DNA from 3 places in the Pseudarthrobacter siccitolerans genome. Region 3 is predicted to be linked to each of the others. Evidence: riboswitches for the same ligand, from Rfam matches in the RefSeq annotation. Region 3 holds a riboswitch; each other region holds the start of a gene.

Region 1 (2,193 bases), 1.9 Mb from region 3:
AGTTTGGAAGATCAGGCGCCCAGGCCGAAACCGGGCACACCACTGCGATGCCCGGGCGCCAGTGCCCGGGCATCGTAAGGAGGGTTAGATGGTGACGGCTCCGGTGGAGGTTTCGAAGGTGACGGACAGAATGCCGGGCGTTCCGTGCGGAGCCACCCAATCAACGGCCACATCCTCGAGCGGCTTCTCCACGGGCTCACCCAGCCACTCGGTGACGCGTGCCGCCGAACCTGCGATGGTGAGGCAGCTCATCTTGACGTTGCTGTCGTAGGCATTGGACGGGTGCAGGGACGGATCGCCCTCCCACTTGAGCATGTAGGGGACCTGGGGGTCGGCGATCAGGCCGAGGATGCCAATCTGCTGCCAGACGAGTTCGCGGCCGTCCGGAAACTTGCGGTTGCCGTTCACCGCGGAGCGTCCGAGCCGCTCCTCGAACGGGGCGAGGTCGTCCACTTCGACGCACCAGCCCATCCAGCCGCCGCCCGCAGCAGACCGCGCACGCACAGCCTGTCCGAAGGGGGCCTTGTCTGAAGCAGGGTGGTCCAGGACCTCCACGACTTCAAGGTACTTGTGGCCGGCGAGCGGGATAATCATGTTGCGGGTGCCGAACCGGGGGTGTACCCCACCCTTCACTGCCTCAACGCCGAGGGCAGAGGAAATTCGTTCGGTAGTGGCCGCCAGGCCATCGTGTTCACAGGCGTAAGAGACGTGATCCATGCGCATGCCATCATCTTGGCACTTTGTGATCGGGCTCTCAGCTAAGGGTACCCTTACTGGGATTTTCGCTGGTGAACCCCCATAAACCAGGGCCCGCGGAAATCTTCTGGACCATGTTCGTCACAATCCTGTCCGGCACCGGGTGCGTGTTCCTACACTGGGCTCAGGTCATGAGTGCCAGCATCAAGCCCCGGCTCGCTGGCCGGCAACCCTCCAACCGCGGTGGGGTGCCCCGGGTGAGGACCTGGCTGTCCGGCATGGGCTGGATGGCAAGCGCGGCCCGCAGTGCTTTCGAGCGTACCGGGCCCATGTCAAAGGAGCCTTGAATTGTCCAACGGATGGTCCTTCGAAACCCGCCAGATCCATGTTGGGCAGGAGCCGGACAGCGCCACTGGCGCCCGCGCCCTCCCTATCTACCAGACCACGTCTTTTGTGTTCCCGAGCGCGGAAAGTGCTGCCAACCGCTTCGCACTTGCCGAGCTGGCTCCCATCTATACCAGGATCGGCAACCCCACCCAGGAAGCCGTGGAACAGCGGATCGCCAGCCTTGAAGGCGGCCTGGGGGCCTTGCTGCTCAGCTCCGGGCAGGCCGCAGAGACGTTTGCCATCCTGAACATCGCCGAGGCGGGGGACCACATCGTGGCCAGCCCCAGCCTCTACGGCGGCACCTACAACCTCTTCGCCCACACCCTGAAGAAGTTCGGCATCTCGGTCACTTTTGTGGCGGACCCGGACAACCTGGACCAGTGGCGTGACGCCGTCCAGCCCAACACCAAGCTATTCTTCGGCGAGGTGGTTTCCAACCCGCGGCAGGATGTCCTGGACATTGAAGGCGTGTCCCGGGTTGCCCATGACGCCGGCGTGCCCCTGATCGTGGACAACACCCTGTCCACCCCCTACCTGATCAGGCCGCTGGAATGGGGCGCGGACATCGTGGTGCACTCGGCCACCAAATACCTGGGCGGCCACGGTGCCGCCATCGCCGGCGTGATCGTGGACTCCGGAAAGTTCGACTTCGGCAAGGACCCGCAGAAGTTCCCCGGTTTCAACACCCCGGACCCCACTTACAACGGGCTGGTGTACGCCCGCGACCTCGGAACAGACGGAGCGCTGGGGGCCAACCTGTCCTACATCCTCAAGGCCCGGGTCCAGTTGCTGCGCGACCTCGGTTCTGCGGTGTCGCCGTTCAACGCCTTCCTGATTGCCCAGGGACTGGAGACGCTGAGCCTGCGGGTGGAACGGCACGTGGCCAACGCCGTGGACGTTGCCCGGTGGCTGGAAGGAAGGGACGACGTCGAATCCGTCGCCTACGCCGGGCTGCCCTCCAGCCCCTGGTACGAGCGCGGCCGCAAGTACGGCCCGAAGGGTACCGGCGCCATCGTGTCGTTCAACCTGGCCGGCGGGGCCGAGGCCGGGAAGCGCTTCGTGGACGCCCTGGAGCTGCACTCCCACGTGGCAAACATCGGTGACGTCCGC
Region 2 (2,193 bases), 1.3 Mb from region 3:
CCAAGCCTGACCTGACGCCGGTTACGGACGCGGACAAGGCCGCCGAAGAAGCCATCCGTGGCCAGCTGTCCCGTTCCCGCCCGCGCGACGCCGTGCTCGGCGAGGAGTTCGGCAGTACCGGCCACGGCTCGCGGCGCTGGATCATCGACCCCATCGACGGCACCAAGAACTTTGTCCGCGGTGTCCCGGTCTGGGCCACCCTGATTGCACTGGTGGACGAGGGCGAGCCCGTGGTCGGCGTGGTCAGTGCACCGGCCCTGGGCAAGCGCTGGTGGGCTGCCAAGGACATGGGCGCCTACATGGGCCGTTCCCTCGCCGCGGCCACGCGGCTGCGGGTATCCAACGTCTCCAAGCTCTCCGATGCTTCCCTGTCCTACTCCAGCCTGGGCGGCTGGAAGGAGCGCGGCAGCCTTGACAACTTTCTGGGCCTCACCGAGGACGTGTGGCGGACCCGGGCGTACGGCGACTTCTGGTCCTACTGCATGGTGGCCGAAGGCTCAGTGGACATCGCCTGCGAACCTGAACTGAACCTTTACGACATGGCCGCTCTAGTGCCGATCGTGGTGGAAGCCGGGGGGCGTTTCACGTCCCTGGAAGGCGAAGACGGTCCCTTCGGCGGCAACGCGCTGGCCACCAATTCCATCCTGCACTCCGAGGTGCTGCGCAGGTTGAACCCGGACCTGGACGACCTCCTGTAAGGCAGGTTACCGAAGAATCAGCGGCGGGCGCCTCCACGAGGAGGCGCCCGCCGTCGTTTCTTCGGCAAAAGAAGCCCTTCTCCGCCGGCGCGTAACAAAGCGCTTAACATTTATCCCGGCTTCAAACCTTCCCGCCCCATGTTCTACGCTCTTAAGCAGGTCACGAGTGCCAGCGCGAAACCCCGGTTTGCTGGCCGGCAACCCTCCAACCGCGGTGGGGTGCCCCGGGTGACGACCAGGCCGGTCCGGAGCGGATGCGGCAAGCGCGGATTCCCGGCTGTGGGAGTCCTTTTGAAGTGAGGTCTCTGTGACAACTGCCACCGTCTCCCCCAATGCCACTGCCGGTTCCGTTATTCTCCAGCCTGGAACCACCTTTGATGCCCGCCGCGCCGCCGCCGGCCGGCCGCTTGCTGCCGTCACCGGCGCCGAGATCCAAGCGCCGCTGATCCATGGCGGCCATGTCCGCTACGCAAACCTTGACTACGGTGCCTCCGCTCCTGCGCTCTCGGTGGTCTCGGCGTACCTCAACGAGATCCTGCCGTTCTACGCGAGCGTCCACCGCGGCGCGGGTTACGCGTCCCAGATCAGCACCTCGGTCTACGAAAACGCACGCGACATCGTCCGCGGGTTCGTGGGCGGCCGTCCGGGCGACTCCGTGATCTTCACCCGGAACACCACCGATTCGCTCAACCTGCTGGCCGGCTGCCTGCCCGCAACAGACGGGCACCCCGACGGTGACGTCCTCTACCTGGACATCGAGCACCACGCCAACCTGCTGCCGTGGCAGGGCGTCCCGCACCGCAGCATCGTTGCAGCCGACACCATCGCCGGCACCATCGAGGCCGTCCGGGCGGAACTGGAGCAGGGCGGCGTGAGCCTGCTCGCCGTCACCGGCGCGTCCAACGTCACCGGTGAGATCCTTCCCATCCGCGCCCTGGCCGCGCTCGCCCACGAACACGGCGCGCGGATCGTGGTGGACGCCGCCCAGCTGGCCCCGCACCGCCGCGTGGACATCGCCGCGGACGACGTCGACTACCTCGCCTTCTCCGGCCACAAGCTCTACGCACCGTTCGGTTCCGGCGTGCTCGTGGGGCGGGCGGACTGGCTCGACGCCGGAACGCCGCACCTCGCCGGCGGCGGCGCCGTCAAGGAGGCAAGGCTCGACGGCGTCAGCTGGGCCACCGGCCCGGCACGCCATGAGGGCGGCTCACCGAACGTCCTGGGCGCGGCCACGCTGGCCCGCGCCACCCAGGTGATCGCCGGGCTGGACCAGGAACAGTGGCACGCCCACGAATCCGCCATCCGGTCCTTCCTGGTGGAAGGCCTGCAGGACATCGACGGTGTGACCGTCCACCAGATCTTCAAGGACACCAATCCGGATACGGACACCATTGGCGTGGTCAACTTTTCTGTGGAAGGCTACGACGCCGGGCTGGTGGCGGCCTACCTGTCCGCCGAGCACGGCGTGGGCCTGCGCGACGGCCGCTTCTGCGCC
Region 3 (2,193 bases):
AACTGCGGACATGCCGGACGCCGTCGCAAAGCACGCTTCGGTGCCCTCCAGGAGGCGGAGCCGCTCCTGGAATGTAGCAACGGAGGGGTTGCCGTAGCGGGAGTAGACGAAGCGTTCGTCCTCACCGGTGAAGGCCCGTTCGGCAGCGGCGGCGGATTCGTACACAAAGCCGGAGTTCAGGAACACAGCCTCGCTGGTTTCCTGGAAGTTGGTGCGGTCCAGCCCGCCGCGGACGGCCTGGGTGTCGGGGCTCCAGCCGGCGGCGTCTTCGTTGAAGGTCACTTAGTTCTTTCCCAGGTTGGTTGGCAGGCCGCGGTTTTTCCAGCCGTTGACGGTGCGCTCTCCATAGCGGTCCGGCTCGCCTTCGAAGCCCTCCAGCACGTTGTAGGAGGTGAAGCCGGCCTGCGTGGCGGCGGTTGCGGCAGCGATGGAACGCTGCCCGGAGCGGCAGAGGAAGAGCAGCTCAGTTGAAGGATTGTCGGGGGCCTGCAGGCTCAGGTCCTTGATGAAATCAGGGTTGGGAATGCCGCCCGGGAAGGTCCACTGGATGAACAGCGGATCATTGTCCGTGGCCTTTGTGTCGGGGATGCCGATGTGGGCCCATTCGCCCTCGGTGCGCACGTCCACGAGGATGGCGCCCTGCTGCAGCTTGTCCCAGGCTTCCTGGGGGGTGAGGTCTCCTGCATAGCTCATGCGTGGCCCTCGCCGTCGAACTCGAGGTCTTCGCTGGCTGCTTCAAGGTCATCAACGGCAGTGGCGACGGCGGCATCCGCGGACGCGATGGCGGCCGGCAGGACTACAGCCTGGGCCACAATGACGCTGCTGCCGTTGAAGGTTGCTGCGGGGCTTCCGTGCAGCACATACCCCTCTGCCAGCGCGGCCGAGATCCGCTCACAGAACGCACGGTCATCCGGCCCGCTGATGAGGCGGTAGGACAATTTCTCTTCAGGGGCAGGTGCGTCAGACATGACGGATCTCCTTCTCTCACGCTTGCAGCTCGAATCGGTCGATATGCCGAGTATTCACCTGAGGCACCCCGCCGCGGAAGGAGGGTTGCCGACCGGCCAGTCAGGGCTTGGCACCGGTACTCATTACTCCCCAAAAACGTAACACTTGGCGCGCGGGGCCGCACCGCCGTCGTCGTCATGTTCCGTAACTGAAGCGCCGCTGAAGCAGCTTGGGTGATTGCGCGGCGGTTCCTGGAACGTACGACGGCGGGAACCGCCACGGGCAGCGAAGCCGACCGACGCCCGCCGCGGCTTTCCACGCCAGATAGGGTTCTTGTCAGGGCGCCGCCGCGCCGTCGGAGCAAAATTCCTGGGGGTCCCCATCAGCACGCCACGAGCCGCCGTGCTGGAGAGCCGTCCCACGCAACTCCATTGGCAAAATTTCCGGGGACAACATACCCGCCAGTCGGCTGTCCGCGGGGGTGCTGCCCTTCTTGCCGCGGTGACGATTGCCCTCCTGGCAGTGGTGCTGCCCGCCGGAGCTGCCCATGCTGCAGACACCTTCCCGGGTGAGGGCAAACCGCTGTTGGGCGCTGTCCTCGAATGGGGCGAGGACACGGCGGCCGGTTTTACGGAGAGGTTCGGCGCGTCGCCGGCGCTTTTCGGGCACGACATCGCGTTGCCCTTCCGTGGATCGGAGGAGAACGACATCCGGGGCTTCCTGGAGCAGTCCGGGATGCAGGGCGCCCACGCGATGCTCACGGTGAAGCCCAACGTTCCGCTTGACCAGGTTACCGCTGAAGCTGCCGCATCATTCGCCGGCGACGTGCGGAGGCTGACGGCGGACTTCAAGGGCCAGGTGCTGATCCGCTTTGCCCCCGACATGAATGCCAGCTGGGTGGAGTGGGGCCAGCAGCCTGCCGCTTACCGGTCCGCCTTCCAGGCCGTCGCCGCAGCCTTTGAAGATACCGACGGCAGCCGCCCACCGATGGTGTGGGAGCCGTACCTGAGGAAGGACTATCCGTTTGACCGGCACCGGAACGCCCCTGTGCCGGGCAGCGATGGCTTCGCCCTGCTCGATACCAACGGTGACGGCGTGTGGAACGGCTCCGATGCGGCCTACGCCCCGTACTATCCGGGGGACGATGCCGTGGACTGGGTGGGCCTGGCCGCTTTCCACGACGACACTGCCGGCGGCGCGGCGGTCAACACCGTTCCCCGGCAGAACGAACTCCAGGAGATGCTC

The links. Region 3 has a riboswitch for S-adenosylmethionine ahead of QFZ36_RS10870 (DUF1737 domain-containing protein). Riboswitches for the same ligand answer to the same signal wherever they lie in the genome.
Region 1: another riboswitch for S-adenosylmethionine. It lies ahead of QFZ36_RS19760 (bifunctional o-acetylhomoserine/o-acetylserine sulfhydrylase); the one in region 3 lies ahead of QFZ36_RS10870 (DUF1737 domain-containing protein).
Region 2: another riboswitch for S-adenosylmethionine. It lies ahead of QFZ36_RS04925 (aminotransferase class V-fold PLP-dependent enzyme); the one in region 3 lies ahead of QFZ36_RS10870 (DUF1737 domain-containing protein).

The regions. Positions count from the first base shown of each region.
Region 1 covers NZ_JAUSXB010000001.1:4,264,675-4,266,867, forward strand. The annotation lists gene QFZ36_RS19755 (VOC family protein) at 85-723, opposite strand; SAM riboswitch class IV at 884-999, shown strand; gene QFZ36_RS19760 (bifunctional o-acetylhomoserine/o-acetylserine sulfhydrylase) at 1,045-2,193, shown strand, end outside.
Region 2 covers NZ_JAUSXB010000001.1:1,039,804-1,041,996, forward strand. The annotation lists gene hisN (histidinol-phosphatase) at 1-698, shown strand, start outside; SAM riboswitch class IV at 857-970, shown strand; gene QFZ36_RS04925 (aminotransferase class V-fold PLP-dependent enzyme) at 1,006-2,193, shown strand, end outside.
Region 3 covers NZ_JAUSXB010000001.1:2,316,804-2,318,996, reverse strand. The annotation lists gene QFZ36_RS10880 (O-succinylhomoserine sulfhydrylase) at 1-282, opposite strand, end outside; gene QFZ36_RS10875 (rhodanese-like domain-containing protein) at 283-693, opposite strand; gene QFZ36_RS10870 (DUF1737 domain-containing protein) at 690-968, opposite strand; SAM riboswitch class IV at 982-1,096, opposite strand; gene opgC (OpgC domain-containing protein) at 1,450-2,193, shown strand, end outside.